Regions from separate parts of the Streptomyces sp. NPDC052020 genome, predicted to be linked through region 2. Evidence: riboswitches for the same ligand, from Rfam matches in the RefSeq annotation. Region 2 holds a riboswitch; the other holds the start of a gene.

The links. A riboswitch is a leader RNA that binds a small molecule or an ion and turns the genes downstream of it on or off. The one in region 2 is predicted to bind cyclic di-AMP.
Positions count from the first base shown of each region.
Region 1: it holds a riboswitch for cyclic di-AMP, as region 2 does, so the genes downstream of both, AB0L74_RS23485 (transglycosylase family protein) here and AB0L74_RS32425 (LysM peptidoglycan-binding domain-containing M23 family metallopeptidase) in region 2, are expected to answer to the same signal.

Region 1 covers NZ_JBFAWY010000024.1:46,120-61,399, forward strand. The annotation lists gene AB0L74_RS23470 (nucleoside triphosphate pyrophosphohydrolase) at 1-101, shown strand, start outside; gene AB0L74_RS23475 (cytochrome P450) at 190-1,482, shown strand; gene AB0L74_RS23480 (transglycosylase family protein) at 1,663-2,781, shown strand; cyclic di-AMP (ydaO/yuaA leader) riboswitch at 2,964-3,130, shown strand; gene AB0L74_RS23485 (transglycosylase family protein) at 3,135-3,896, shown strand; gene eno (phosphopyruvate hydratase) at 4,180-5,460, shown strand; gene AB0L74_RS23495 (septum formation initiator family protein) at 5,564-6,040, shown strand; gene AB0L74_RS23500 (DUF501 domain-containing protein) at 6,145-6,684, shown strand; gene AB0L74_RS23505 (Ppx/GppA phosphatase family protein) at 6,681-7,622, shown strand; gene AB0L74_RS23510 (PP2C family protein-serine/threonine phosphatase) at 7,668-8,906, opposite strand; gene AB0L74_RS23515 (NAD(P)/FAD-dependent oxidoreductase) at 9,432-10,814, shown strand; gene AB0L74_RS23520 (cyclopropane-fatty-acyl-phospholipid synthase family protein) at 11,159-12,463, shown strand; gene AB0L74_RS23525 (ABC transporter permease) at 12,543-15,071, opposite strand; gene AB0L74_RS23530 (ABC transporter ATP-binding protein) at 15,137-15,280, opposite strand, start outside.
Region 2 covers NZ_JBFAWY010000053.1:11,817-27,096, reverse strand. The annotation lists gene shc (squalene--hopene cyclase) at 1-1,238, shown strand, start outside; gene AB0L74_RS32465 (1-hydroxy-2-methyl-2-butenyl 4-diphosphate reductase) at 1,238-1,879, shown strand; gene hpnH (adenosyl-hopene transferase HpnH) at 1,885-2,907, shown strand; gene dxs (1-deoxy-D-xylulose-5-phosphate synthase) at 3,185-5,104, shown strand; gene AB0L74_RS32450 (aspartate aminotransferase family protein) at 5,105-6,490, shown strand; gene AB0L74_RS32445 (XRE family transcriptional regulator) at 6,630-7,250, shown strand; gene AB0L74_RS32440 (DUF6126 family protein) at 7,247-7,363, shown strand; gene AB0L74_RS32435 (tyrosine-protein phosphatase) at 7,385-8,182, opposite strand; gene AB0L74_RS32430 (alpha-galactosidase) at 8,378-10,459, shown strand; cyclic di-AMP (ydaO/yuaA leader) riboswitch at 10,768-10,924, shown strand; gene AB0L74_RS32425 (LysM peptidoglycan-binding domain-containing M23 family metallopeptidase) at 10,929-11,912, shown strand; gene AB0L74_RS32420 (SGNH/GDSL hydrolase family protein) at 12,157-12,942, shown strand; gene AB0L74_RS32415 (carboxymuconolactone decarboxylase family protein) at 12,986-13,591, opposite strand; gene AB0L74_RS32410 (MBL fold metallo-hydrolase) at 13,789-15,024, shown strand.

The sequences.
Region 1 (15,280 bases), on a different contig from region 2:
TGCGCGCGGAGGCGGCCGGGGTGGACCCCGAGGCGGCCCTGCGCAGCGCGGCCCGCGCGTACCGGGACGCGGTACGGGCCGCCGAGGGGGTGGCCGGCTAACGCCCCCGGGGGGCGTGGGAGCGCGTCGCCAACGCGCCGCCCCACCCCTCGCCCGGCGCTCCCGCACCCCCGCCGATACGGTCGGGGGGTGACCGACCAGCCCCACCGCACCACCCCGTCCCCCGCCCCGTCCGGGCCCGCCCCCGCCCTCTTCACCTGGGAGTTCGCCGCCGACCCCTACCCCGCCTACGCCTGGCTGCGCGAGCACGCCCCCGTGCACCGGACCACGCTGCCCAGCGGGGTGGAGGCATGGCTGGTCACCCGGTACGCCGACGCCCGGCAGGCGCTCGCCGACAACCGCCTCTCCAAGAACCCGGCGCACCACGCCGAGCCCGCGCACGCCAAGGGCAAGACCGGCATCCCCGGCGAGCGCAAGGCGGAGCTGATGACGCACCTGCTCAACATCGACCCGCCGGACCACACCCGGCTGCGCCGCCTGGTGAGCAAGGCGTTCACGCCCCGCCGCGTCGCCGAGTTCGCCCCCCGCGTGCAGGAGCTCGCCGACCGGCTCATCGACCGGTTCGCGCCCGCGGGAGAGGCCGACCTCATCCACGAGTTCGCCTTCCCGCTGCCCATCTACGCCATCTGCGACATGCTCGGCGTTCCCCGTGAGGACCAGGACGACTTCCGCGACTGGGCGGGCATGATGATCCGCCACCAGGGCGGCCCCCGGGGCGGGGTCGCCCGCTCGGTGAAGAAGATGCGCGGGTACCTCGCCGACCTCATCCACCGCAAGCGCGAGGCGCTGCCGCCCGAGCCCGGCCCCGGCGAGGACCTGATCTCCGGCCTCATCCGCGCCTCCGACCACGGCGAGCACCTCACCGAGAACGAGGCCGCGGCGATGGCGTTCATCCTCCTGTTCGCCGGCTTCGAGACGACCGTCAACCTCATCGGCAACGGCACCTACGCCCTGCTCACCCACCCCGGGCAGCGCGCCCGCCTCCAGCGGTCCCTCGCCGCCGGGGAACGCGGCCTGCTGGAGACCGGCGTCGAGGAACTCCTGCGCTACGACGGGCCGGTGGAGCTGGCCACCTGGCGGTTCGCCACCGAGCCGCTCACCCTCGGCGGGCAGGACATCGCACCCGGCGACCCGGTCCTCGTCGTCCTCGCCGCCGCGGACCGGGACCCGGAGCGCTTCGCGGACCCGGACACCCTCGACCTCGCCCGCCGGGACAACCAGCACCTCGGGTACGGCCACGGCATCCACTACTGCCTCGGCGCCCCGCTGGCCCGGCTGGAGGGCCAGACCGCGCTGGCCACGCTCCTGACCCGTCTGCCCGACCTGCGTCTGGCGGCAGATCCGGCCGACCTGCGCTGGCGCGGCGGGCTCATCATGCGGGGCCTGCGCACGCTGCCCGTGACGTTCACACCCGCCCCCTGACCGGCCCGCGAACCGACCGGCCGCCACCAAAAGGTGACAGCCGTTCACCTCTGTGATCTTCGTGTGATCTACGCGGCATGAACTTGTGACAAGTGATCGTATGCCTATACGTTCACGGATCAGCGCGGCGCCCAGCGTCACCCGCCGCGCGGTCCCTGTCGTCTCGCGAAAGGTCTCCGCATGCTCTCCGGGAACGGTCGTCACCGCCGCCCCCGCCAGGCTCCGGCCCTCGTGGTCGCCGCCGGAGTGACCGGCTCCGCCATCGCGATCCCGCTCCTGGGGGCCTCCGGCGCAAGCGCGGCCGACGGTACGACCTGGGACCGGGTCGCCGAGTGCGAGACCGGCGGCGCCTGGAGCGAGAACAGCGGCAACGGCTACTACGGCGGTCTGCAACTCACCCAGGACGACTGGGAGAAGTACGGCGGACTCGCCTACGCGTCCAGCGCCGACCAGGCCAGCCGTTCCCAGCAGATAAGAATCGCCGAGAAGGTGCTCGCCGCCCAGGGCATCACCGCCTGGCCGACCTGCGGTCTGCTGGCCGGCCTGAGCGGTGGTGCCGGGTCGGCCGCCGGCGGCACGGGCCTCGCGGACGGCGCGTCCTCCGCGTCCCCGGACGCGTCCGGCGGACCGGACGGCACGACGTCCACCGAGTCCACCGATTCGCCCGAATCATCCGGTTCGTCGAGCTCGTCGGGGTCTTCCGACTCGTCCTCCTCCGCGGATCCGTCCGCGTCGCCGGACTCCTCCGCCGGCTCCGCGGAATCCGAAAGCTCCGCATCTTCCGAATCCTCCGGAACACCCGAATCATCCTCTACGCCACCCCGCTCCGGCCCTTCTGACGCGCCGTCGAACACGGGGGACGAATCGCCGAAGCCGGACACAATAGCTGATTCCGCTTCCGGTGGCGCCTCCGGCTCCACCCGGGCTCCGGCCGCCCCCGAAGGCGGCGGATCGGGCAACTCCGGCCAAGAGGGCGCCATTTCCGGCCTGACGGACACCGGGTCGTCCGGCGGCGGCCGCCATCGCGGCACCAGCGCCGACGAGAACCCCGCCGACCGCCGCGGCGGTGCCTCCTCCGGGCGGCACGCCTCGCGCGGCGAGGAGGCCGCGCGCGAGGCCGTCGACGGCTCCTATACCGTCCGCCGCGGCGACAGTCTGTGGGCCATCGCCGACTCCCTCGACCTCGGCGGCGGTTGGCAGGGGCTGTACGCCGGCAACAAGGAGACGATCGGCGCCGACCCGGACCACATCCTTCCCGGTCAGAAGCTTGCGGTCACGGCCGAAACGGGCGAAAAGTAGCGGGAGTTCGCGCCCGGGTTCGGGGGTGATGTCCGTTATAAACGCGGTGAGAGATAGGTCTCAGAAGCCCTGATCGTCTTTGAAATTCCGTCGGTTCCCTGCCTACGGTCGTGATCGCTCGCCATCGCGGGCCCCGGCTGCCGCAACGCCGAATCCTGCCAGCGGCCGCCCGGGAACAGTCGTCGCGTCACGCGCCGCAGGCAGGAGCGGGGGAACCAAGGTAGGCGCCGCGCCGGGCAGTTGAGCCGGGGCGGCTAGGGGTGGAGCCGAGTCCCGCGAGGGACCCGGCCGGGCAACTCAACCGGCCCGAACCCGACAGCTCACCTCGCAGGCGTCGGTGAGGGGATCGATCCATGCTGTTTTCCGGCAAGGGCAAGCACCGTCGTCCGTCCAAGGCCACCCGCGCCCTCGCGCTCGCCGGTGTCACCGGCGCCGCCGTCGCCGCCCCGCTGATGGCGGCCGGCAACGCCTCCGCCGCCACCGCCTCCGAGTGGGACGCGGTCGCCCAGTGCGAGTCCGGCGGCAACTGGTCCATCAACACCGGCAACGGCTACTACGGCGGTCTGCAGTTCTCCGCCTCCACCTGGGCCGCGTACGGCGGCACGCAGTACGCCGCCACCGCCGACCAGGCCAGCAAGGAGCAGCAGATCGCGATCGCCGAGAAGGTGCTCGCGGGCCAGGGCAAGGGTGCCTGGCCGGTCTGCGGCACGGGCCTGTCGGGCGCCGCGTACACCGGTGGCGGCGCGGCGGCCGGCTCGTCGAGCGGCTCGGACACCGGTTCCGGCGGCTCGGCCGGTTCCTCCGCGGGCTCCACCGCGGGCTCCTCGGCCGGCTCGTCGGCGGCCCAGCCCGAGACCACGACCCGCTCCACCGAGCAGAAGGCCTCCCGCTCCGAGGAGCGCCCGGCCGCCTCCCAGAAGACCGTCACCACCCCGACCGGCGAGAAGGTCCAGAAGGGCGACGGCGAGTACAAGGTCGTCGAGGGCGACACCCTCAGCACCATCGCCGAGAAGCACGACGTCAAGGGCGGCTGGGAGAAGCTGTTCCAGCTGAACGAGGACATCGTCGAGGACGCCGACCTCATCTACCCGGGCCAGCAGCTGCACCTGAAGTAAGGCGCGGCGTCCGGCCCGTCCGGCCCCCTCGCGGCCACCCGCCCCGGTGCGTATCCCCCGTACGCGCCGGGGCGGGCTTTTTTCACCCCGTGTTACCGGCCCGTACGGGGAGACATATTTGTTCCGTTCGGAAACAATTTACTCTCGGTTCTGCCCAACGGGTGGGTGACCGGCTGGCCGATCGCCCGGAGCCGGTTAGGCTCGTCCCGCAGAGCCACACGGTTTCTCTGGCAGAACCGCCGCGGTCCTGCCCACCCGCGTCACATCCAAGAAGGAGATGCTCGTGCCGTCCATCGACGTCGTCGTAGCCCGGGAAATCCTGGACTCCCGAGGCAACCCCACGGTCGAGGTCGAGGTCGGCCTCGACGACGGCAGCACGGGTCGTGCCGCCGTTCCGTCCGGCGCCTCGACCGGCGCCTTCGAGGCCATCGAGCTGCGCGACGGCGACACCAACCGCTACCAGGGCAAGGGCGTCGAGAAGGCCGTCCTGGCCGTCATCGAGCAGATCGGCCCGGAGCTGGTCGGCTACGACGCCACCGAGCAGCGCCTGATCGACCAGGCCATGTTCGACCTGGACGCCACCGACAACAAGGGCTCCCTGGGCGCCAACGCCATCCTGGGTGTCTCCCTCGCCGTCGCCCACGCCGCCTCCGAGGCCAGCGACCTGCCGCTCTTCCGCTACCTGGGCGGCCCCAACGCGCACCTGCTGCCGGTGCCGATGATGAACATCCTGAACGGCGGCGCGCACGCCGACTCCAACGTGGACATCCAGGAGTTCATGATCGCCCCGATCGGCGCGGAGTCCTTCTCCGAGGCCCTGCGCTGGGGCGCCGAGGTCTACCACACCCTGAAGAAGGTCCTGAAGAACAAGGGCCTGTCCACCGGCCTCGGCGACGAGGGCGGCTTCGCCCCGAACCTGGACTCCAACCGTGCCGCCCTCGACCTGATCATCGAGGCCATCAAGGAGGCCGGCTACACCCCCGGCGAGCAGGTCGCCCTGGCCCTGGACGTGGCCGCCACCGAGTTCTACAAGGACGGCGTGTACGTCTTCGAGGGCAAGGAGCGCACGGCCGAGGAGATGACGGAGTACTACGCGGAGCTGGTCGACGCCTACCCGCTGGTCTCCATCGAGGACCCGCTGAACGAGGAGGACTGGGAGGGCTGGAAGACCATCACCGCCAAGCTCGGTGACAAGGTCCAGCTCGTCGGCGACGACCTGTTCGTCACCAACCCCGAGCGCCTCCAGCGCGGCATCGACGAGGGCGCCGGCAACGCCCTGCTGGTCAAGGTCAACCAGATCGGCTCGCTGACCGAGACCCTCGACGCCGTCGAGCTGGCCCAGCGCAACGGCTACAAGTGCATGATGTCCCACCGCTCCGGCGAGACCGAGGACGTCACCATCGCCGACCTGGCCGTCGCCACCAACTGCGGCCAGATCAAGACCGGCGCCCCGGCCCGCTCCGAGCGCGTCGCCAAGTACAACCAGCTGCTGCGCATCGAGGAGATCCTCGACGACGCCGCGGTGTACGCCGGCCGCAGCGCCTTCCCGCGCTTCAAGGGCTGAGCCACCGCCTCGTAGGAAGCGTCGGACGTACGTCCCCGTACCCGGTCCCGTACCGTGTGCGGGGACGTACGCACGTAGGACGGTGAAACGGGAGGCCGGGGACATGGCGGTGAAGGACCGGGACCGATTCTCCACCGCGACCCGGATCCGGCTGCTCGGCGAGCAGACGGCGGCCCGGGTCTACCGCTCGCAGACCAAGCGCCAGGCCCGCCGCTCCCGGCTGACCGGCCGGGCCGCGCTGCTGGCGATGGTCGTCTGCTCCCTCGTCGTGGCGCTCGCCTACCCCATAAGGCAGTACGTCGCCCAGCGCGGGGAGATCGCCGACCTCCGCCGGCAGAAGCAGCAGACCCAGGAACGCGTCGAACGCCTGCGCGACGAAAAGGCGCGCTGGCAGGATGACGCGTACGCGGAGCAGCAGATTCGGCGGCGGCTGCACTACGTGATGCCGGGCGAGACGGGGTACATCGTCGTCGACCCCGGCGCGGGCAAGCAGTCCCGCACCGACCTGGGGGCCGCCGACCGCCCCTGGTACCGGAACGTCTGGGACGGGGTGGACACCGCCGACGCCGCCGGCCGGTGACCGCGTCCCCGGGACACACGCGTCCCGGACAGCACGCGTCCCCGGACGGCACGTATCCCGGGACAGCACGTATCCACGGACAGAAAGACAGCCTGAAGACAGCCATGGAAACCCCTCCGCCGCCCACCCCGCGCACCGAGCCCACCGACGCGGACGTAGCGGCCTTCAAGCAGCAGCTCGGGCGGCCGCCGCGCGGACTGCGCGCCATCGCCCACCGCTGCCCGTGCGGGCAGCCGGACGTCGTGGAGACGGCACCGCGGCTGCCCGACGGCACGCCCTTCCCCACGCTGTACTACCTGACGTGCCCGCGCGCCAACTCGGCCATCGGCACGCTGGAGGCCGAGGGCGTGATGAAGGAGATGACCGAGCGGCTGGGGACCGACCCGGAGCTGGCCGCCGCCTACCGCGCCGCCCACGAGGACTACATCCGGCGCCGCGACGAGATCGAGGAGCTGAGGAACTTCCCGAGCGCGGGCGGCATGCCCGACCGGGTCAAGTGCCTGCACGTGCTGGTCGCCCACTCGCTGGCGGCCGGGCCGGGCGTCAACCCGCTCGGCGACGAGGCGCTCGCGATGCTGCCTCAGTGGTGGCGCAAGGGACCGTGCGTGACGGCTCCCGGAACCTGTGGGGAGGACGAGAAGTGACCCGTGTCGCCGCCGTCGACTGCGGTACGAACTCCATCCGGCTCCTGGTCGCCGACGCCGATCCGGCCACCGGCGAACTCGTCGACCTGGACCGGCGCATGACCATCGTCCGTCTGGGCCAGGGCGTCGACCGCACCGGCCGGCTCGCCCCCGAGGCGCTGGAGCGGACCTTCGCCGCCTGCCGTGAGTACGCGGAGATCGTCAAGGGGCACGGCGCCGAGCGGCTGCGGTTCGTGGCCACCTCCGCCTCCCGCGACGCCTCCAACCGCGACGACTTCGTCCGCGGCGTGCTGGACATCCTCGGCGTCGAACCCGAGGTGATCACCGGCGACCAGGAGGCCGAGTTCTCCTTCACCGGTGCCACCAAGGAGCTCGCGGGGCGCGCCGACCTGCACCGCCCCTTCCTGGTGGTGGACATCGGCGGCGGCTCCACCGAGTTCGTCGTCGGCGACGACCACGTCCGCGCGGCCCGCTCCGTCGACGTCGGCTGCGTCCGCATGACCGAGCGGCACCTGCTGCGCGACGGCGCGGTCACCGACCCGCCCACCGAGGAGCAGATCGCCGCCATGCGCGCCGACATCGAGGCGGCCCTCGACCTCGCCGAGCGGACGGTCCCGCTGCGCGAGGCCCGCACGCTGGTCGGCCTGGCCGGCTCGGTGACGTCGGTGTCGGCCATCGCCCAGGAGCTCCCGGAGTACGACTCCACCGCCATCCACCACTCCCGCGTCACCCTCGACCGGGTCCGGGAGATCACCGGCCACCTGCTCCGCTCCAGCCACGCCGAGCGCGCCGCGATCCCGTCCCTGCACCCGGGCCGCGTCGACGTGATCGGGGCCGGCGCCCTCGTACTGCTGTCCGTCATGGAGCGGATCGGAGCGCGGGAGGTCGTGGTGAGCGAGCACGACATCCTCGACGGGATCGCCTGGTCGGTGGCGTAAGCCGCGCCCGCCACGGTGCCGCCCCGCCCGGCCGGGGCGGCTCCCTCAGTGCTCGGCCGACGGGCCCGTCGGGTCGGGCGGTACGGCGCAGCCACCGCCGGACTTTTCGGAACTTCCGGAAGCCATGGCTCTCGGCGGCCGGTACGGCGTCTCCGTGACGGTGACCGCCATCAGCGCCAGATCGTCCGCGAGGACACCCCCGGCGTGCCGGTGCACCAGGCGCGCCACGGTGTCCACCACGGTCGGCGGCCCCTGGCGCCAGCAGCCGCCCAGCCCCTCCTCGGGGGTGAAGAAGACGCCGTCGGCGTCCCGCGCCTCCAGCAGGCCGTCCGTGCACATCAGCAGCAGATCGCCGGGGGCGAAGGGCCGCGAGTCGTACGTCCAGGGGCCCGGGTCCAGCTCGCCGAGCCCCAGCGGAAGCCCGGGGTCGGCCGGCTCCCACGAACGGGTGCCCTCGGCGCCGGCCAGGAACGCGGGACAGTGGCCCCGGCTGATCAGGCGCACCTCGCCCCCGCCGGGCGGGAACTCGGCGATGGCCGCCGTGACGAACTGCTCGCTCCGGGTGCCGTCCCGGTCCCGTACGGCGGCCAGGTCCCGGGTGTGCCGGGTGACCGCCTCGTCGAGGTGCCGGGCCAGCATCGACAGGGTCTCGGTGTGGTGCGCCGCCTCGCGGAAGCTGCCCACCAGGGCGGCCACGCCGGGGATCGCGTCGAGGCCCTTGCCGCGCACATCGCCGATGAGCAGCCGTACGCCGTACGGGGTCTCCTCGGCCGCGTACAGGTCGCCGCCCACGGCGGCCGCGTCCGAGGCGGCCTCGTACCGCACGGCGATCCAGGTGCTGCCGAGCCAGGCCCGCACCGGCGGCAGCACCGCGCGCTGCGCGGACTCGGCGATCTGCCGGGCGCCCCGCAGCCGCCGGTGCAGCCACATCCGCAGCAGGCACAGCGGCACGGAGGCCCAGGCCAGCAGGAGCAGGGCGAAGTAGTCGACGACGGCGTGCCCGCCGTCGGACTCCAGATGCCCGGCGAACAGCAGGAGCAGACCGGCCGCGCTGTTGAGCAGCGCGGTCAGGACCACCGGGCGCGGGGCGAGGACGCAGGCGGCGCTCATCGCGCTGAGGACCAGGAAGACGTCGCCGCTGAAGGCGCCGGGCGTCGGCAGGTCGACGGCGAGGGCGAGCGCCACCAGCGCCAGGGGCAGCCACCGCGCCCAGTGGGGCAGCGGAAGGTTCTCCGGATCCGCGGCGTGGGAGACCAGTCCCGTCGTACGGCGGTGCGGACTCATGCCATCCCTTTCCCGAGCTGCCGACGCGGCACGTCCTCACTCCTCGAAGCCTCGCCGAACCCGGCACAAGGGGCAAAAGTACTCGCGGTGACGGGCTCGGGCGCCGTTCCGGAGGTGAGCCTTCCGGGCTGGTCAGGCGACGCGTGAGTACGGGCGCCGGGCGCAGGGGCGGCCGGCCGGCCGCGGTCCGCGAGAAAGTTCGTGAAGTTCTTCACAAGGAATTGGGCCCGGCCGGACGACCCGGGCGGTTCCGTTGACCCTTTTGGGGGCTCAACTGCCCTTTGAACACGTTCAGGAGAGCGCTGCGCGCACAGTCCGGGAGGGGCCGTTGTGAGGGTGGCCCGGATGGCCCGACGGGCCTGAAGGGCAGCTCACGCGCCGTTGACAACGAGCTCCCCTACACGGTGGTTCCCCTCCCGCGCCATGATCTCCGTCACGTGGGCGGCGGAGTGTAACACAGCCCCCGTCGGAGCTTGTGAAGGGGCGCACGAGGAACCCCCCGGGAGCGGGTGGATACTCGATGCCATGAGCACCACGGAGCGTCCCAGGATCCTCGTAGTAGGCGGTGGGTACGTAGGCCTGTACGCAGCTCGGCGCATCCTGAAGAAGATGCGTTACGGAGAGGCGACCGTCACCGTCGTCGACCCCCGGTCGTACATGACCTACCAGCCCTTCCTCCCCGAAGCCGCCGCCGGCAACATCTCCCCGCGGCACGTCGTCGTCCCCCTGCGGCGCGTGCTTCCCAAGGCGGAGGTCCTCACCGGCCGGGTCACCACCATCGACCAGGACCGCAAGGTCGCCACGATCGCCCCGCTGGTCGGCGAGGCGTACGAGCTGCCCTTCGACTACCTGGTCATCGCCATGGGCGCGGTCTCCCGCACCTTCCCGATCCCCGGCCTCGCCGAGCAGGGCATCGGCATGAAGGGCGTCGAGGAGGCCATCGGCCTGCGCAACCACGTGCTGGAGCAGCTGGACAAGGCCGACTCCACCACGGACGAGGAGATCCGCCGCAAGGCGCTCACCTTCGTCTTCATCGGCGGCGGCTTCGCCGGCGCCGAGACCGTCGGCGAGGTCGAGGACATGGTCCGCGACGCGGCCAAGTACTACAAGAACGTGTCCCGTGAGGACATGCGCTTCATCCTCGTCGACGCCGCCGACAAGATCCTCCCCGAGGTCGGCCCGAAGCTCGGCAAGTACGGCAAGGAGCACCTCGAGGGCCGCGGCGTCGAGGTCTACCTGTCCACCTCCATGGAGTCCTGCGTCGACGGCCACGTGGTGCTGAAGAACGGCCTCGAGGTCGACTCCAACACCATCGTGTGGACGGCGGGCGTCAAGCCCAACCCGGCCCTGTCCCGCTTCGGCCTTCCGCTGGGTCCCCGCGGTCACGTCGACTGCGAGCCGACGCTCCAGGTCAAGGGCATGGACTACGTCTGGGCCGCGGGCGACAACGCCCAGGTGCCCGACCTCGTCGGCCGCAAGAACGGCAACCCGAACGCCTGGTGCCCGCCCAACGCCCAGCACGCGCTGCGCCAGGCCCGGGTCCTCGGTGACAACGTCCTCTCCGGCATGCGGGGCTTCCCGCAGAAGGAGTACAGCCACGCCAACAAGGGCGCGGTGGCGGGTCTCGGCCTGCACAAGGGCGTCGCGATGATCGTCATGGGCAAGATGAAGATCAAGCTCAAGGGCCGTCTCGCCTGGTACATGCACCGCGGCTACCACGGCATGGCGATGCCGACCTGGAACCGCAAGATCCGGGTCTTCGCCGACTGGACGCTCGGCATGTTCCTCAAGCGCGAGGTCGTCTCGCTCGGCGCGATCGAGTCCCCGCGCGAGGAGTTCTACGAGGCCGCCAAGCCCGCCCCCGCCCCGGTCGCCGCCAAGACCGAGGAGAAGGCCAAGGCCTCCTGACCGCACGGTCACCGGACGTGCCGCCGGCCCGCTGACGGCACGTCACCCCTCGACAGCCCGAAGGGGCCGCCCGCCATCCGTGGTGCGGGCGGCCCCTTCGGCGTCCGCGCCACCGGGCGGCCTCCCGCCGCGGGATCGGCCGTCGCCCGCCCTGCCGCCGCCCGCCCTGGTGGCCGTCGCCCGGTCTCGCGGCCGGGTCCCGGTCCGTGCGCGGCCGGATGAAGGTGGCGTCTGCACCTGCTTTTTTCCCGGCCATGACCCGGATGCGGGACTGCGCCGCGCCCGCGCAGGTGTTTACGTGGTGTCGCAACATTCCGGGATCGCCCGTCACGGAGGTGTACGCCATGGCCGACGCCGCGCCGCGGCTGAAGGGGCTCGTCGAGCAAGTGCTGGGAACGCCGCTTCCGGTGCGCATCCGCGCCTGGGACGGCTCGCAGGCGGGCCCGCCGGGCGCGCCGGTGCTGGTGGTACGCAACCGCCGCGCCCTGCGCCGGCTGCTGTGGAAGCCGGGCGAACTGGGCCTGGCCCGCGCCTGGGTGGCCGGTGAGCTGGAGATCGAGGGGGACCTGTACACCGCCCTCGACCTGCTCTCGGGCCTGATCTGGGAGCGCGGGGAGGACGCCCGGGGCCTCGGCCAGGCACTGCGCGACCCCGCGGTCCGGTCCGCCGTACGCGGGCTGGTGCGGCTCGCCGGACCGGCGCTGCCGCCCGCGCCGCCCCGCGAGGAGGTCCGCCGGGTCCGCGGCCATCTGCACACCCGGCGCAGCGACCGGCGGGCCGTCAGCCACCACTACGACGTCGGCAACGACTTCTACGAACTCGTCCTCGGGCCCTCCATGGTGTACTCCTGTGCCTACTGGCGGGCCCCGGAGTCCGAGGGCGGCACCCTGGAGGACGCCCAGCGCGACAAGCTCGAACTCGTCTGCCGCAAGCTCGCCCTGAAGCCCGGTCAGCGCCTGCTCGACGTCGGCTGTGGCTGGGGCTCCATGGCCATCCACGCGGCCCGCGAGCACGGCGTGAGCGTCGTCGGGGTCACCCTGTCGCAGGAGCAGGCCGCGTACGCCCGCAAGCGCGTCGCCGACGCGGGGCTCACCGACCGGGTGGAGATCCGGGTCCAGGACTACCGGGACGTCGCCGACGGGCCCTACGACGCGATCTCCTCCATCGGCATGGCCGAGCACGTCGGCGCCGAACGGTACCTGGAGTACGCCCAGGACCTGTACGCGCTGCTGAAGCCGGGCGGGCGGCTGCTGAACCACCAGATCGCCCGGCGCCCGGAGAGAGACGAGTCCGCCTACCGGGTGGACGAGTTCATCGACGCCTACGTCTTCCCCGACGGCGAGCTCGCGCCCGTCGGCACCACCGTCACCCAGCTGGAGCGCGCCGGTTTCGAGGTGCGCGACGTGGAGTCGATCCGCGAGCACTACGCCCTCACCCTGCGCCGCTGGGTCGCCAACCTGGAGGCCCACTGGGCGCGCGCCGTGCGGCTCACCGGCCCGGGCCGGGCCCGCGTCTGGCGCCTGTACATGGCCGCCTCCGCGCTGGCCTTCGAGCGCAACCGCATCGGCGTCAACCAGGTCCTGGCCGTGAGGACCCCGGAGCCGGGTGACTCCGGGATGCCGCTGCGGTCCCGCACCTGGACCGGCTGAACGGGCCGGGGCCGGCCGCCGTACGGGTCCGTCCCACCGGAGCACCGGTGGGACGGACCCGTCGCCGCGGCGGTGCGATCTACTCCGCCTTGATCGCCTGGAGCATGTTCAGCCGGGCCGCGCGCCGCGCCGGCCACAGGGCCGCCAGGACGCCCACGGCCGCCGCCAGCAGCAGGAAGACGGCCATCCGGCCCCACGGCAGGACCAGTTCGTACGTCGCCAGCGACGTGCCGAGCAGCTGGCCGGCCGCCCAGCCGAAGAACACGCCCAGCCCGATGCCGAGCACGCCGCCGAACAGGGAGATCACCAGCGACTCCAGCCGGACCATCCGCTTGATGCCCCGGCGGTCCAGGCCGATCGCCCGCAGCATCCCGATCTCCTGGGAGCGCTCGAAGACCGACATGGCCAGGGTGTTGACGACACCGAGCACGGCCACGATCACCGCCATGGCCAGCAGGCCGTAGAGCATGTTCAGCATCAGCGTGAACATCTGGGCGATCTCGTCGGAGAGGTCCTTCTTGTCCTGGACCTTGATGGCCGGGTTGCTGCCCAGCGCCTTCTCCAGCCGGTCCTTCATCGTGTCGGAGGCGCCGCCGGAGGTCTTGACCATCACCTGCATGTCGGCCGGCTCGCTCTGGTGCGGGGCGAGGGTCGCGGTGTCGATCATGATGCCGCGCATCATCTCGTTGCCCTCGTAGACGCCCGCGACCGTCAGCTTCTGCTTGCGGCCGTCCTCGTAGGCGACGGTGAAGGCGGAGCCGGCCTGCCAGCCGTGCCGCTCGGCGGTGCCGTCGTCGACGGTCACCCGGGTGCCGTCCACCGTGAAGGAGCCGTCGTCCAGCTTCAGCTCGGTCAGCTCGCCGATGGTCGAGCCGTCGACGCCGGTGAGGTACTCGGTCTCGCCGCCGATGCGGGAGGGCGAGTTGCGCAGCGGACTGGTGGCGGTGACGTCACCGGTCCGCTTCAGCTTCTGCTCGACGTCCGGCGACAGCAGGTTGCCGTTGGCCATGGAGACCACGTAGTCCGCCTCGATCGCGGACGCCGCCATCTTGTCGATCGACTTCTGAAGGCTGCCCGCCACCACGGTCATGCCGGTGATGAGGGTGAGTCCGATCATCAGCGCGGAGGCGGTGGCGGCCGTACGGCGCGGGTTGCGCACCGAGTTCTGCCGGGCCAGCTTCCCGGAGACGCCGAACAGGCGCAGCACGGGGGAGGCGGCGGCGATCAGCGGGCGGGACAGCAGCGGGGTCAGAACGAACACGCCGATGATCAGGAGTACGGCGCCCAGGCCCATGGGGGCCTGTCCGTCGGTGCCGTCCATCGTCGTGGCCGCCAGCACCACCGCCACGCCCGCGGCCGAGAACAGCGAGCCCAGCGTGTTGCGCAGCACCAGCGACTTGCCCGACGCCTTGGCGTGCACGCTGTTCATCGCCGCCACCGGCGGGATCTTCGCCGCCCGGCGGCCCGGCAGCCAGGCCGCCAGCATGGTGACCAGGACGCCCACCGCGAACGCCGAGACGACCGTGCCGGGGGAGACCACCAGCGGCCCGTCGGGCACGGTCGCGCCGAACGAGCCCATCAGGGAACGCAGCCCCGCCCCGATGCCGATACCGGCGGCCAGGCCGGCCACGGCGGCGGCCATACCCACCACGAACGCCTCGATCAGCACCGACCGGGTGACCTGGCGGCGGGAGGCGCCGACCGCGCGCAGCAGCGCCAGCTCCTTGGTGCGCTGGGCGACCAGCATGGTGAAGGTGTTGGCGATGATGAAGGTGCCGACGAACAGCGCGATGCCGGCGAAGACCAGCAGGCTCTGCCGCATGCCGCTCATCGACGAGGCGATCGTCTCCGCCTGGTCCTCGGCGAGCCGCTCGCCGGTGGTGGTCTCGACGAGGTCCGCCGGCAGCGCCCGGTCCAGCCGGTCCTTGAGCGCGGTCTGGGTGACGCCCGGCCCGGCCTCGACGGCGATCTCGTCGTACGTGCCCGGCTTGCCGAACAGCCGCTGCGCGGTCGCCGTGTCGAAGAGGGTGAGGCTGCCGCCGGCCGCGACATTGCCGTCGTCGGTGGTGAAGACGCCGGTCACGGTGGGGGTCAGGACGGGGCCGTCGACGGACAGGCGCACGGTGTCGCCGACGCGGTAGCCGGTGCGCTCGGCCGTCTTCGCGTCGATGAGGATCTCCCCGGGACCCTTCGGGGCGTGGCCGCTGACCAGCGGGTAGCGGGGGTCCTCGGTGCCCCAGTAGTTGCCGCCCAGGGTGCTGAAGCCGTTGCCGATCAGCTTGCCGTCCCGGTCGGCGACGGCGGTGAAGCCGCCGACGACGCCGATCGCGGAGGCGGCGCCGGGCACCCGCGCGCTCTTGTCCAGGACCGCCTGGGTCAGCTCGGGCCGCCGCCCGACCTTGTCGCCCTCGGCGCCCTGGTACTTCGGCTGCACGGCGACGTCGACATGGCCGAAGCCCTTGGCGGAGCTCTTCTGCAGGGCGCCGGAGATGGTGTTGGTGAAGACCAGGGTGCCCGACACGAACGCCACGCCGAGCATCACGGCGAGCACGGTCATCAGCAGCCTGGCCTTGTGCGCGAGTACGTTGCGCAAGGCGGTACGGAACATGGGGGTCGTCTCAGTCCAGGAGGTACGGGGAGTGGGGGGGCGGGGCGGCGGGCGGGCGCGGCGCGTCAGCTGGTGCGGCCCTTGGCGTCGAACCGCTTCATGCGGTCCAGCACCGCGTCGGCCGTCGGGCCGTACAGCTCGTCGACGATGCGGCCGTCCGCCAGGAAGACCACCCGGTCCGCGTAGGCCGCGGCCACCGGGTCGTGGGT
Region 2 (15,280 bases):
GCAGGGCCGCCATGAACACCGCCGCGCGCTGGATCATCGAGCGGCAGGAGAACGACGGCTGCTGGGGCGGCATCCAGCCGCCGGCCGTGTACTCCATCATCGCGCTGTACCTGCTGGGCTACGACCTCCAGCACCCGGTGATGCGGGCGGGCCTGGAGTCGCTGGACCGGTTCGCCGTCCGGCGCGAGGACGGCGCCCGCATGATCGAAGCCTGCCAGTCCCCGGTGTGGGACACCTGCCTGGCCACCATCGCCCTGGCCGACGCCGGTCTGCCCGCCGACCACCCGCAGCTGGTGAAGGCCGCAGACTGGATGCTCGGCGAGCAGGTGGTGCGCCCCGGCGACTGGTCGGTGCGCAGGCCCGGACTCCCGCCCGGCGGCTGGGCGTTCGAGTTCCACAACGACAACTACCCCGACATCGACGACACCGCCGAGGTGGTCCTCGCGCTGCGCCGCGTCAAGCACCACGACCCGGAGCGGGTGGAGAAGGCCATCGGGCGCGGGGTGCGCTGGAACCTCGGCATGCAGTCGAAGAACGGGGCCTGGGGCGCCTTCGACGTCGACAACACCAGCCCCTTCCCCAACCGGCTGCCGTTCTGCGACTTCGGCGAGGTCATCGACCCGCCGTCCGCGGACGTCACCGCGCACGTCGTGGAGATGCTCGCCGTCGAGGGCCTCGCCCACGACCCGCGCACCCGGCGGGGCATCGAGTGGCTGCTGGCCGAACAGGAGCCGGACGGCTCGTGGTTCGGGCGCTGGGGCGTCAACTACGTCTACGGCACCGGATCGGTCGTCCCCGCCCTGGTCGCGGCCGGCCTGCCCGGCTCCCACCCGGCGATCCGCCGGGCGGTCGCCTGGCTGGAGTCGGTCCAGAACGACGACGGCGGCTGGGGCGAGGACCTGCGGTCCTACCGGGACGCCGGGAAGTGGAGCGGCCGGGGCGCCTCCACCGCCTCCCAGACGGCCTGGGCGCTGATGGCCCTGCTCGCGGCGGGGGAGCGGGACTCCAGGGCCGTCGAGCGCGGCATCGAGTGGCTCGCCACCACCCAGCGGGAAGACGGCTCCTGGGACGAGCCGTACTTCACCGGCACCGGCTTCCCCTGGGACTTCTCCATCAACTACCACCTCTACCGGCAGGTCTTCCCGCTCACCGCGCTCGGCCGGTACGTGAACGGAGAACCCGCCGTCCTGTCCCGGACCGCCGCGGACCGGCCGCTCGCCGAGGCGAAGGGGAGCTGATGAGCGTCCCGCCCGCTCCGGCACCGCTGCTGGTCGCCTGCGCGCTCGGCATCGAGCACCTCGCGCTGCGCGCCGGCGACCGCGGCGGCGCCGGCGGGCCCGTCACCGTCCTGCGCACGGGCATGGGACCGGTGGCGGCCGAGCGCTCCGTCACGCGGGTCCTGGCCGACCCGGCGCTCGCCGGTGCCGCCGTCCTGGCCACCGGTTTCTGTGCCGGGCTGGCCTCCGGCATGCACCCCGGGGACCTCGTCGTCGCCGAGGAGACCCGGGACCCGCGCGGCAGCGTGCCGTGCGCCGGGACCGAGCCGCTTGTCAAGGAGCTCGGGCGCATCCTGCCCGGGCGGACCGTCCACACCGGGCCGCTCGTCGGCTCCGACCACGTGATCCGCGGCTCGGAGCGGTCCGGCCTGCACGCCACCGGCGCCATCGCCGCCGACATGGAGTCGGCGGCCACTCTGCTGAGCGCCGTGCGGACGGGTGAGCGTCCGGTTGCGGCCGTCCGGGTGGTCGTGGACGCTCCAGAACACGAACTGGTCCGGATCGGCACGGTGCGCGGTGGAATATCGGCTTTCCGCGTCCTTCGTTCCGTACTGCCTGCTTTCTTCGAATGGCACCGCAATGTGTTGCTCCCCAGGAGGTGAGCCCGATGGCCATGCCGCTGCGTCAGTCCATCAAGGTCGCTACATACTTGGCTGAACAAAAACTCCGCCGGCGGGACAAGTTTCCGCTCATCGTCGAGCTGGAACCGCTTTTCGCGTGCAATCTCAAGTGCGAGGGCTGCGGCAAGATCCAGCACCCGGCCGGGGTCCTCAAGCAGCGCATGCCCGTCGCCCAGGCCGTGGGGGCCGTACTGGAATCGGGCGCGCCGATGGTGTCCATCGCCGGCGGCGAGCCCCTGATGCACCCGCAGATCGACGAGATCGTGCGCCAGCTGGTGGCCAAACGCAAATACGTCTTCCTGTGCACCAACGCCATGCTGCTGCGCAAGAAAATGGACAAGTTCAAGCCCTCTCCCTACTTCGCTTTCGCGGTGCACATCGACGGACTGCGCGAGCGGCACGACGCGTCCGTGGCGAAAGAGGGCGTGTTCGACGAGGCCGTGGCGGCGATCAAGGAGGCCAAGCGGCGCGGCTTCCGGGTCACCACCAATTCGACCTTCTTCAACACCGACACCCCGCAGACCGTCATCGAGGTGCTCGACTACCTCAACGACGACCTCAAGGTCGACGAGATGATGATCTCGCCCGCCTACGCCTACGAGAAGGCCCCCGACCAGGAGCACTTCCTCGGCGTGGAGCAGACCCGCGAGCTGTTCAGGAAGGCGTTCTCGGGCGGCAACCGGCGCCGCTGGCGGCTGAACCACTCGCCGCTGTTCCTGGACTTCCTGGAGGGCAAGGTCGACTTCCCCTGCACGGCGTGGGCGATCCCCAACTACTCCCTCTTCGGCTGGCAGCGCCCCTGCTACCTGATGAGCGACGGATACGTGCCCACCTACCGGGAACTGATCGAGAAGACCGACTGGGACCAGTACGGCCGCGGCAAGGACCCGCGCTGCGCCAACTGCATGGCGCACTGCGGCTACGAGCCCACCGCCGTCCTGGCCACCACCGGCTCCCTGAAGGAGTCCCTGCGCGCCCTGCGCGAGACCGTCTCCGGGAACCGGGACTGACGCCGCGGCCGCCGTCCCCGGGCCATGCCGGGCCGGCGGCGGCCGCGGCGGCGCCCCGGGTGCCCCTGTCCGCGCGGCCGGCCCGGGGCGGCCCGCGGCGACGGCGGGGGCCGGATCCCCGCCGGCGGCGAGCCGCCGGGACCGTCCCCGCGCGAGGAGATCGCCGAGGCGCGGCGAGGCGGTGGCGAGGATCGCCGAGCGGACGGAGCGGGACGGCGCCGCGCCGGGGGAGCCGGCCGTCACGTGAGTGGGAAGCACGGACCGAAGGGGGCCGAAGGTGACCATTCTGGAGACCATCCGGGGACCACGTGACCTGAAGGCGCTGACCGAGGCGGAGCTCGGGGAACTGTCCGGCGAGATACGCGACTTCCTGGTGCGCGCGGTCGCCCGGACCGGCGGTCACCTCGGACCCAACCTGGGAGTGGTGGAGCTCACCATCGCGCTCCACCGGGTCTTCACCTCGCCGGCCGACCGCATCCTGTGGGACACCGGGCACCAGAGCTATGTCCACAAACTGCTGACCGGACGCCAGGACTTCTCCAAGCTGCGCGGCAAGGGCGGGCTGTCCGGCTACCCGTCGCGGGAGGAGTCCGAGCACGACGTCATCGAGAACAGCCACGCCTCCACCTCGCTGGGCTGGGCCGACGGCCTCGCCAAGGCCCGCGCGGTGCGGGGGGAGGGCGGGCACGTCGTCGCCGTCATCGGCGACGGCGCGCTCACCGGCGGCATGGCCTGGGAGGCGCTGAACAACATCGCGGCGGCCAGGGACCGGCCGCTGATCATCGTCGTCAACGACAACGAACGCTCCTACGCGCCGACCGTCGGCGGTCTCGCCCACCACCTGGCGGCCCTGCGCACCGCCGACGGCTACGAGAAGGTGCTGGCCTGGGGCAAGGACGTACCGCGGCGCGCCCCCGTGGTCGGCACCACCGTCCACGAGGCCCCGCACGGCGCGAAGAGGGGGCTCAAGGAGGCATTCGCCCCGCAGGGCCTGTTCGAGGACCTGGGCCTGAAGTACGTCGGCCCCGTCGACGGGCACGACATCGGTGCCGTCGAGGCGGCGCTGCGGCGCGCGCGGCGCTTCCACGGGCCGGTGCTGGTCCACTGCCTCACGGAGAAGGGCCGCGGCTACGAACCCGCCCTCGCCCACGAGGAGGACCACTTCCACACCGTCGGCGTGATGGACCCGCGTACCTGCGAGCCGCTCGCCCCCGCCGGCGGGCCGTCGTGGACCTCGGTGTTCGGCGAGGAGATGGTGCGGATCGGCGAGGAACGCGAGGACGTGGTGGCCATCACGGCGGCCATGCTGCGCCCGGTCGGGCTCGGCGCCTTCGCCGAGCGGTTCCCCGACCGGATCTGGGACGTCGGCATCGCCGAGCAGCACGCGGCCGTCTCCGCGGCCGGGCTGGCGACCGGCGGACTGCACCCCGTCGTCGCCGTCTACGCCACCTTCCTCAACCGCGCCTTCGACCAGCTCCTGATGGACGTGGCGCTGCACCGCTGCGGCGTGACCTTCGTCCTGGACCGGGCCGGCGTCACCGGCGCCGACGGCCCCTCGCACAACGGCGTGTGGGACCTGTCCGTCCTCCAGGCCGTCCCCGGACTGCGCATCGCCGCGCCCCGCGACGCCGGTCAGCTGCGCGCCCAGCTCCGCGAGGCCGTCGCCGTCGACGACGCGCCGACGCTGCTGCGCTTCCCGAAGGAGACCGCCGGCCCGGCGATCGGGGCGGTGGACCGGGTCGGCGGGATGGACGTCCTGCACGCGGCGGACCGCCCCGAGGTGCTGCTCGTGGCCGTCGGGGTGATGGCGCCGGTCTGCCTGAGCGCCGCCGAGCTGCTGGAGGCCCGCGGCATCGGGTGCACCGTCGTCGACCCCCGCTGGGTCAAGCCCGTCGACCCGGCGCTGCCGTCCCTGGCCGCCCGGCACCGGCTGGTCGCCGTCGTCGAGGACAACAGCCGCGCGGCCGGTGTCGGCTCCGCGGTGGCCCTGGCACTGGGCGACGCCGACGTCGACGTGCCGGTACGGCGCTTCGGCGTCCCGGAGCAGTTCCCGGCGCACGCCAAGCGCGCCGAGGTGCTCGCCGACATCGGTCTCACGCCGGTCGAGATCGCCGGGCGGATCGGCGCCGGCCTGGCCGCCACCGAGCGGCAGGCACCAGACCACCGCACCGTCCCGCCCGTTCGAGGAGAAGACTGAATGACCACGGAGTTCGACCTCGGCGCGCTCCTGGCCGAGCGCGGAGCCGAACGCTACGAGCTGCACGCCAAGTACCTCAATCACCAGCTCCCGCGCATGCTGCACACCATCGGCTTCGACAAGGTCTACGAACGGGCCGAGGGCGCGTACTTCTGGGACGCGGAGGGCCACGACTACCTCGACATGCTCGCCGGGTTCGGCGTGATGGGCCTGGGCCGCCACCACCCCGTCGTCCGCAAGGCGCTGCACGACGTCCTGGACGCTTCGCTGGCCGACCTCACCCGCTTCGACTGCCAGCCGCTGCCCGGACTGCTGGCCGAGCGGCTCCTGTCCTACAGCCCGCACCTGGACCGCGTGTTCTTCGGCAACAGCGGTACCGAGGCCGTCGAGAGCGCGCTGAAGTTCGCCCGGTACGCGACCGGGAAACCGCGGATCCTCTACTGCGAGCACGCCTTCCACGGCCTGACGACCGGGTCCCTGTCCGTCAACGGCGAGGCCGGATTCCGCGACGGCTTCGCCCCGCTGCTGCCCGACACGGCCGTCCCGCTCGGCGATCTGGACGCGCTGGAAAGAGAGGTGAACAGGGGCGACGTCGCCGCGCTGATCGTGGAACCGGTGCAGGGCAAGGGCGTGCACGAGTCCCCGCCCGGCTATCTGCGGGCCGCGCAGGAGCTGCTGCACCGGCACAAGGCGCTGCTCATCGCCGACGAGGTGCAGACGGGCCTGGGCCGTACCGGCCGCTTCTACGCCCACCAGCACGAGGAGGGTGTGGAGCCGGACCTGGTGTGCGTGGCCAAGGCGCTGTCGGGCGGCTATGTCCCGGTGGGGGCCACGGTCGGCAAGGACTGGATCTTCAAGAAGGTGTACTCGTCGATGGACCGGGTGCTGGTCCACTCGGCGAGCTTCGGGGCCAACGCGCAGGCCATGGCGGCCGGGCTCGCCGTGCTGTCCGTCATGGAGAATGACCGGATCGTCGCGAACGCCGCCGCCACCGGGGAGTCGCTGAAGTCCCGCCTCGCGGCCCTGGTCGACAAGTACGAACTGCTCGCCGAGGTCCGCGGCCGGGGCCTGATGATCGGCATCGAGTTCGGCAGGCCGAGGTCGCTGAAGCTGCGCAGCCGGTGGACCATGTTGCAGGCCGCCCGCAAGGGGCTGTTCGCGCAGATGGTGGTCGTGCCGCTGCTGCAACGGCACCGTATCCTCACCCAGGTCTCCGGCGACCACCTGGAGGTGATCAAACTGATCCCGCCGCTGATCATCGGTGAGCGGGAGGTGGACCGGTTCGTCGACGCCTTCACCGCCGTCATGGACGACGCGCACGAGGGCGGCGGTCTGCTGTGGGACTTCGGCAAGACGCTGGTCAGACAGGCGATGGCCAACCGCTGAGGAGACCGCGCCCGTCACGGGCGCGGGCCCTTCCGGGGACCTCTCGCCGGTGAGACACGGGGCCCGCCCCGGGAGGTTCCTGTTTTGCCTCACAGGCAAGAAAATTGCCGCTCAGGCAAGACTGCGGCTCAATGGAGCCATGAGTCTTCCCGAGTCCGGGCCGCCCGGCCCCGGCGAGCCGGTGGCCGTCGTCGCGCCCCGGCTGCGTGCCCTGCGGCGGCGCGCCGGCCTCACCCTGGAGGCCGCCGCCCGCGCCGCCGGACTGTCACCCGCGCACCTGTCCCGTCTGGAGACCGGGCAGCGCCAGCCGTCCCTGCCGATGCTGCTCGCCCTCGCCCGGATCTACGCCACCACCGTCTCCGAGCTGCTCGGCGAGGCGGCCGCGGACCGGGACGCGGTCGTCCGCGCCGCCGACATGGAGCCGACGGCCGCGGGCGGCTGGACGTACTGGCAGGCGGGTGCGGCCGGCCGCGGCATGCAGGCCCTGCGGGTCCACGTACCCCACGGGTCCCAGGGCGACATCGTGCGCGTGCACCCCGGCGAGGAGTGGCTCTACGTGCTCAGCGGGCGGCTGCGGCTGCGTCTCGGGGACGCCACGCACCGGCTGGCCCCCGGCGACAGCGCGCACTTCGACTCGCTGACCCCGCACCGCATCGCCGCCCAGGACCCCGACGGGGTCGAGCTGCTCTTCGTCCACACCCTGCTGCAAAGCCCCACGGCCGCGCTGTGCCTGGGCCCCAACCACGGAGAGACGCCATGAGAGACATGGAAGAGAAGTTCCCGCGCGCCCTGTGGGTGCGGCTCATCGTCTACATCGCCGTCGGGCACGTCTTCGCGGCCTTCGTCTACCTGCTGTTCGAGGTCGGCGCCTGAGGCCTGTCTGTCGTCCCCGGCTCAGTCGAGCAGCCGCTCGCGCAGCCGCTCGCGGGTCTGCGGGGTGAGCCCCAGCCCCCGTTCCAGGTAGGTGTCGACGCCGCCCCAGGTCTCCTCGATGGCCGCGAAGGCGGCCGACAGGTATTCGGCGCGCGCGTCGAACAGCGGGCTGAGCAGCTCCATGACCTCCGGGGAGTACGCCGAGGCCGAGGTGCTGCTGCGGCGCACCTTGTAGCGGCGGTGCTTGGCGTTCGACTTCAGGTAGTCCGCCACGATCGCCTCGCGCTCGACGCCGAGGGCGAGCAGCGTCACCGCCACCGACAGGCCCGCGCGGTCCTTGCCGGCCGCGCAGTGCATCAGGGCGGGGACGCTGTCCTCGGCGAGGGCGTGCAGCACGCGGGAGTGCTCCGCCGTCCGCTCCTTGATGATCGTGCGGTAGGAGTCGATCATCCGCTGCGCGCCCTTGCCGTCCGCGAGGATGCCCCGCAGCTCGTCCAGATCGCCGTCGCGGACCATCTTCCAGAACTCGGCGCCGTCGGCCGGATCGGACAGCGGGAGGTTCACGTTGCGCACGCCGGGCAGCGCGACGTCCGGGCCTTCCAGCTTCTGGTCGGCCGCGTTGCGGAAGTCGAAGATCGTGTGCAGGCCCAGGGAGGAGAGGAACGCGGCGTCGTCCTCCGTCGCGTGCGCCAGGTGGCCGCTGCGGAAGAGCACCCCGAACCGCACCCGCCGCCCGTCCACCGTCGGCAGTCCGCCCACGTCACGGAAGTTGCGCACTCCGGCCAGTTCGGGTTCGGTCGACGGGACCTGCTGCGTCACGAGGGCTCCTCCCACTCCGTGCCGCCGGCGCTGCTCGCCCGCGCGCACCCACTCGACGATACGGCATCCCTTGCCTGGGGCAATGAGTTGTCCACAGGCATGCGGGGGGCGCCAGGTTCGCCCTTGCCACCGGGGCGCACCACCCCTGATGATGTGGGAAATTGCGCGTTCGCGTCCGTATCTGTGGGGGGCTTGATGCTGGAGATGTCCGATGACGGCCGTACCTGGCTCCTCTCGGGACCGGCCGGCGCCTACGCGCTGCACCTGACCGAACGCGACGAGCTCCTGCACCTGCACTGGGGCCCCCGGATCGCGCTCGCCGACGCCGTGGAACTCGCCGCCCGGCCGCTGCCCGCGGACTGGCCCTTCGAGTCCGCGCTCGACGGACGCGAGGAGTACCCGGTCGAGGGCGGCCCCCGCTTCGTACGGCCCGCCCTGTCGGTGCGGACCGAGGAGCGGCGCGGGACGGAGTGGGCCTTCGAGTGCTGCGAGCGGGGGGAGGAGGGGGAACTGCGGCTGCGGTTCCGGGACGGGGGCTTCACCGTCACCCTGCACTACCGGATGCGGGAGGACACCGGCGTCGTCGAGCGCTGGACGACCCTGCGCAACGAGGGCCCGGCGGCCGTGGAGGTGCTGCGCGCCGACTCCGCCACCTGGACCCTGCCCGAGCGCGACGGCTGGCGGATGTCCCAGCTGCACGGCCGGTGGGCCGCCGAGTCGCGGCTGGTGCGGGCTCCGCTCACCTACGGCGAGAAGGTCCTCGGCAGCCGTCGCGGTCACACCGGGCACCAGCACCTGCCGTGGGTGGCGCTCGACACCGACGCCACCGAGGAGCGCGGCGAGGTCTACGGCTGCGCCCTGGGCTGGTCGGGGTCCTGGCGGATCTCCGTGGCCCAGCTCCCCGACGCGCGGGTGCAGATCACCGGCGGAGCCGGGTACGACGACTCGGGGCTGTGGCGGCTGGAGCCGGGAGAGACGTTCACCACGCCCGTCTTCGCCGGGCTGTGGAGCGACGGCGGCTTCGGCGGCGCGAGCCGCGCCTGGCACGCCTACCAGCGCCGGTACGTCATCCCGGACGCGGACCGGGACCGGCCCGTGCTGTTCAACTCCTGGGAGGCGACCGGATTCGACATCTGCGAGGAGCAGCAGCGGGCGCTGGCGCGGCGCGCCGCCGAGCTGGGCGTCGAGCTGTTCGTCGTCGACGACGGCTGGTTCGGGGCGCGCACCGGCGACCGGGCCGGCCTCGGGGACTGGACACCCAGCGCGGAGCGCTTCCCCGACGGCCTGAAACCGCTCGCCGAGTACGTGCACGGCCTCGGTATGCGGTTCGGCATCTGGGTCGAGCCGGAGATGGTCAACCCGGACAGCGACCTGTACCGGGCGCACCCCGACTGGGTGCAGTACCAAGCGGGGCGAAAGCGGACGGAGTTCCGTAATCAGCTCGTTCTCAACCTCGCCCGCGAGGACGTTCGGGAACACCTCTGGGAGCAGCTCGACACCCTCCTCTCCAGCGCGCCCATCGACTACGTCAAGTGGGACTTCAACCGCTGCTTCACCGACGCGGGCTGGCCCGGCGACCGGTATCCGCAGCGCCTGTGGGTGGGTCATGTGCGGGCCGTGTACGACCTCTTGGACCGGCTGCGCCGGGCCCATCCGGGGGTGGCCTTCGAGTCGTGCTCGGGCGGCGGCGGCCGGATCGATCTCGGGGTGCTCGGCCGCACCGACCAGGTGTGGACCTCGGACAACACCGATCCGCTCGACCGGCTCGCCATCCAGGCGGGCTTCAGCCAGATCCACCCGGCCCGGGTCATGGCGGCCTGGGTCACCGACAGCCCGAACGCGCAGCTCAACGGCCGTGTCAGCAGTCTGCGATTCCGGTTCGTCAGTGCCATGGCCGGGGTGCTCGGCATCGGCGGCGACCTCACCCGGTGGACCGGGCCGGAACTCGCCGAGGCCCGGGACTGGGTGGCCCTCTACAAGGAGATCCGGCCCCTGGTGCAGCGCGGCGACCTCTACCGGCTCAGGCCCCCGCGAGGCGGTCTGAGCGCCGTGCAGTACGTGCTCGGCGGCGACGCCGTCGTCCTCGCCTGGCTCCAGGCGCAGCACCACGGCGAACCCGTCACGGCGCTCAGGCTGCGCGGACTCGACCCGGCAGCATCGTACGAATGCCGCGAAACGGGCGAAGTGCACCGGGGTGCGGTGCTGTTGCACCACGGGCTGCAGACCGGGCTGCGCGGTGACCTGGATGCGACGGTTCTCCGGCTGCGCCGTATCTGAGCCGTCTGCCCGAATTAGCGCCTTACTTCCAACTCGCTCCGGAATAAGAGGGCCTGGGGCTGCGGCGCGTGAGGAGCGTCATATCCGTGACCGTGCGTCGCCCGTCATGTTCACGTAATCCACACCCTTTTCAAGGGCGTTCACGAAATGCGGTCCTCGTGGATCCCACGCAGAGTGACCGTGCATTCCCTTAAAGGATCAAGTGAAACGCCTTTCCCGCAACCTCTCGCTTGTCCCTGTGCGTCTTGGTCGCTTACGTTCACCACCGATCCGGACGGACGCCTAATCCTGCCGCCGACCGGAGCCGCACTCACCCACCACCCGTACCCGGCAGGAGCGGGGGACCCACAGGTACCACCGCCTGTTCCGGTCTCCGGAACGGCTCGGGGTAAAGCCGCACCCGGTGCGGCCGGGCACCTCCAGCCCGCACCCGACAGCTCACCTCGCAGGCGCCGGAGAGGAATTCGTCATGCCCGCGAAGGGTAAGCACCGCCGGCCCAAGGCCCAGCTTTTCGCCCGTACCATCGCCATCGCCGGAACCGGTGGCGCGGCGCTCGCCCTGCCTCTCATGGGGGCCGCGAACGCCCACGCCGCTCCCGCGCAGCCGGTTTCCGGAAAGGCCGTCCAGTCCCTTTCGGCGGCCCAGGACAACACCGCCGAAAAGAGCGCCGAGAAGAAGCCGGACGCGCGGACGTACACTGTGAAGAGCGGTGACTACCTCTCGAAGATCGCCGAGGAGCAGAACGTCATCGGCGGCTGGAAGCGGCTCTACGCCGACAACCGCGAGGCCGTCGGCGACGACCCCTCGCTCATCCACCCCGGCCTGAAGCTGACCATCGGCGGTAAGGCGAGCGCCGCCACGCCGTCCGGGAAGTCCGCGAGTTCCGCCGGTACCGCGAAGGCCGCCGAGCCTTCGCGGTCCGCGCCGTCCCCGGCCGCGTCCGCCCCCGAGGCCGCCGCCTCGCAGCAGCCGTCCGCGCGGACGGAGCAGTCCTCCTCCGCGGAGGGCTCGGCCTCCGAGTCCGCCGGCTCCGCGAGCACCTCCGGCGGCTACGTCTCCCCCGTACCGGGCGGCACCGTCGGCACGCCGTACCACCAGACCGGCAGCATGTGGTCCAGCGGCTACCACACCGGCACCGACTTCGTCGTCCCGACCGGCACCTCCCTGAAGGCCGTGGGCGCGGGCACCGTCGTCTCCGCCGGCTGGGGCGGCGCCTACGGCAACCAGGTCGTCATCCAGCTCGCCGACGGCTACTACGCCCAGTACGCCCACCTGTCCTCGCTCTCCGTCTCCGCCGGCCAGACCGTCACCGCCGGCCAGCAGGTCGGCCTGTCGGGTGCCACCGGCAACGTGACCGGCCCGCACCTGCACTTCGAGATCCGCACCACGCCGGACTACGGCTCCGACGTGGACCCGATCGCCTACCTGCGCGCGCACGGCGTCACCGTCTGACGCCCCGCGCCCTCGCGCACACCCAAGGCCGGACCCCGTTCCCGGGGCCCGGCCTTCGGCGCGCCCCCGGCGGAGTGCGGCGGCGCCGCACGTCCCGCCGCGCCGCCGTATTCCTGAATTGGCCAACACTTTAGGAGTGGCTTATCTCACCGCCCGTCAACCCCTTCCTACGGTCGCGTAAGTCACATTGCAGGGTGAAAGATGGGCCGATGTGGCAGACGATTCGAAGAGTGACAGCAGATCAGTGATCGGGTCGTACGTGGCGGTGGGGGACAGCTTCACCGAGGGGGTCGGCGATCCCGGGCCCGACGGGAAGTTCGTCGGCTGGGCCGACCGGTTCGCCGTACTGCTCGCCGACCGCCGGCCCGAGGGCGACTTCACCTACACGAACCTCGCCGTGCGCGGCAAACTGCTCGACCAGATCGTGGCGGACCAGGTGCCCCGGGCCATCGAGCTGGCGCCCGACCTGATCTCCTTCTGCGCGGGCGGCAACGACATTCTCCGCCCCGGCACCGACCCCGACGAGGTGGCCGAGCGCTTCGAGCGCGCGGTCGCCGCGCTGAGCGCCGCGGCCGGCACCGTCATGGTGACGACCGGCTTCGACACCCGCGGAATGCCCGTGCTCAAGCACCTGCGCGGCAAGATCGCCACCTACAACGGGCACGTCCGGGCCATCGCCGACCGCTACGGCTGCCCCGTCCTCGACCTGTGGTCACTGCGCAGCGTGCAGGACCGCCGGGCCTGGGACACCGACCGGCTGCACCTGTCGCCCGAGGGACACACGCGCGTGGCGCTGCGCGCCGGCCAGGTGCTGGGCCTGCCGGTGCCGGCCGACCCGGAGCAGCCCTGGCCGCCGCTGCCGCCCCGCGGCACCCTCGACATCCGCCGGGACGACGTCCAGTGGGCCCGCGAATACCTGGTGCCCTGGATCGGGCGGCGGCTGCGCGGCCAGTCCTCGGGCGATCACGTGACGCCCAAGGGGACGCTGTCCCCGGAGGACATCAGGATGCGGATCGCCGCGGTGGCGTGAGTCGGCGGGGCCCCGGCCCCCGCCGCACCGCTGCCCGGGCGGCTCAGCCGGCGACGGACCGCCGGGCGTCCCGCGCGGGACGCCCGGAAGCCGTCCGCGCCGCGTCGCCCAGCTCGCAGGAGTCCTTGAACCCCTGGCTGGTCAGGCCGAGTGCCGCGTTGATGCGCGAGCGCAGGTTCTCCACGGCGACCATGGCCGTCAGCTCCACGAAGGCGGGCTCGCCCAGCCGCGCGCGCAGCCGTGCGGCCAGATCGTCGGTGACGGCGGGCGGCGTCGCCGTCATCGCCTCGGCGTACTCCAGGACGTCCCGCTCCAGCGGCGTGTAGACGTCGCTGTCCCGCCACACCGGCACCTCGTGCAGCTTCCGGCGGTCCATGCCGCGCTCGGCGTTCTCCCAGAACCCGAAGTCCACGCACCAGGAGCAGCCGATCGAGGCCGCGGAAGCCATCACGGCGAGCGCCTTCAGGTCGGGGTCGAGCTTGTTCCACTTGGCCACGGACTGCTCGAACCGCAGGTCGCCCCAGAGCACACGCGGGTTGTGGGCGAGCGCCTTGCCGGGATCGAGGACCTTGCCGTACGCGCGCCTGGAGTACCACTCCATGACGCGGAAGAAGAGCGTCCGGGGCGGGGTGAGGGATACGCGGGCCATGGGCCACCTCCTGTCGTACGGGGCTCCGAAGCGAGCCGGGCGCGCCGTGCGGGCGCCTCACCGGTACGACGGAAGGACGGGGGCGGATGTGACATGCGGTCCGCCGGGCCGGGCCGGCCGCGGTGGCACGGGCCCCCGACCCGCTGTCGGAGGGCCCGGCCATAATGAGCTCCTCACCCGCTCCGCCTGGAGGTGCCGTGGCCGCTTTCCCCTTCCCGAGCTCCGGGTTCCGCGTGCCGCGGCCCGCGGCCTTCGGCCAGGACCCGGGCGGCGAGCGCCTGGCCCGCATCCACGCCTCACCGCACTTCGCCGACGGCGTCTTCCGCAACCCGGGCGGCCCCACCCGGACCCGGCCCGCCGGATCGGGCAAGGACTTCGCACAGGTCTACCTCGACAGGGACGCGCGCAGGCGCCGCACCCCACGGGGCACGGTCCCGGTGCACGCCACGACGCTCGCCGACCTAGCCCGGCCGCCCGCCACCGGTCTGCGACTGACCTGGCTCGGGCACTCCAGCGTGCTCGCCGAGATCGACGGGCACCGGGTGCTGTTCGACCCGGTCTGGGGCGAGCGCTGCTCCCCCTTCCCGTTCGCCGGGCCCCGGCGGCTGCACCCGGTGCCCGTGCCCCTGACCGCGCTCGGCCCGGTCGACGTGGTCGTCATCTCGCACGACCACTACGACCATCTGGACATGCCCACGATCAAGGCGCTGGCCGGGACGGACGCCCTCTTCGCGGTGCCCCTCGGCGTCGGCGCCCACCTCGAACACTGGGGCGTGTCCCCGGACCGGCTGCGCGAACTGGACTGGCACGAGTCGGACCGCGTCGGCGGCCTCACCCTCACCGCCACACCGGCCCGCCACTTCTGCGGCCGGGCGCTGCGCAACACCCAGCACACACTCTGGGCCTCCTGGGTCGTCGCCGGCGACCGGCACCGCGTCTACCACAGCGGTGACACCGGCTACTTCGAGGGCTTCCGGGACATCGGCGCCGCACACGGCCCGTTCGACGCCACGATGATCCAGATAGGGGCCTACGCGGAGTTCTGGCCCAAGAACCACACGGACTATACGCCGCTGCCCGGCATGTGGCCAGACATTCACATGACGCCTGCGCAGGGGGTGCAGTCCCATCTTGACCTGCAGGGAGGCGCTGCGGGCGGGGTGCTGCTGCCGATCCACTGGGGGACGTTCAACCTGGCGCCGCATGCGTGGGCGGAGCCGGGGGAGTGGACGAAGGACGCGGCTGAGGAGGCGGGGCAGACGGCGGTGTTCCCGCGTCCGGGGGAGCCGTTCGAGCCGGCGGGGGAGATGCCGGGGGAGGTGTGGTGGCGGACGGTGTCGGGCCCGATCGCGCACCCGTGGCGCCGTCCCCGGATCACTGAGAGGGCGGCCGAGATGAGCAAGGGCGATCTCGGCCTCGCGGGGGAGCGGTGACGCCGGTCGGAGACGCCGGGGACCGAACCTCAGGTCGAAGCGGATTTTGGAGGATTCTGGCTGGGCCGCCCGGCGGTCCTTGATCTGGCGGGTGATCGGTGGCATCGGGGGAGGACGAGTTGGGCTAGGTCGTGGCCCTGCTCGCTCGTCTCTCGGACGGGGAGCGTGATCGTGTGGTGCGTGCTCTGGACGGGCCGTCCCGGAGGGAGCCTTCGGTGGGTACCCAACGGTTCGTGTCCTTGCCGACCAGAGCGGG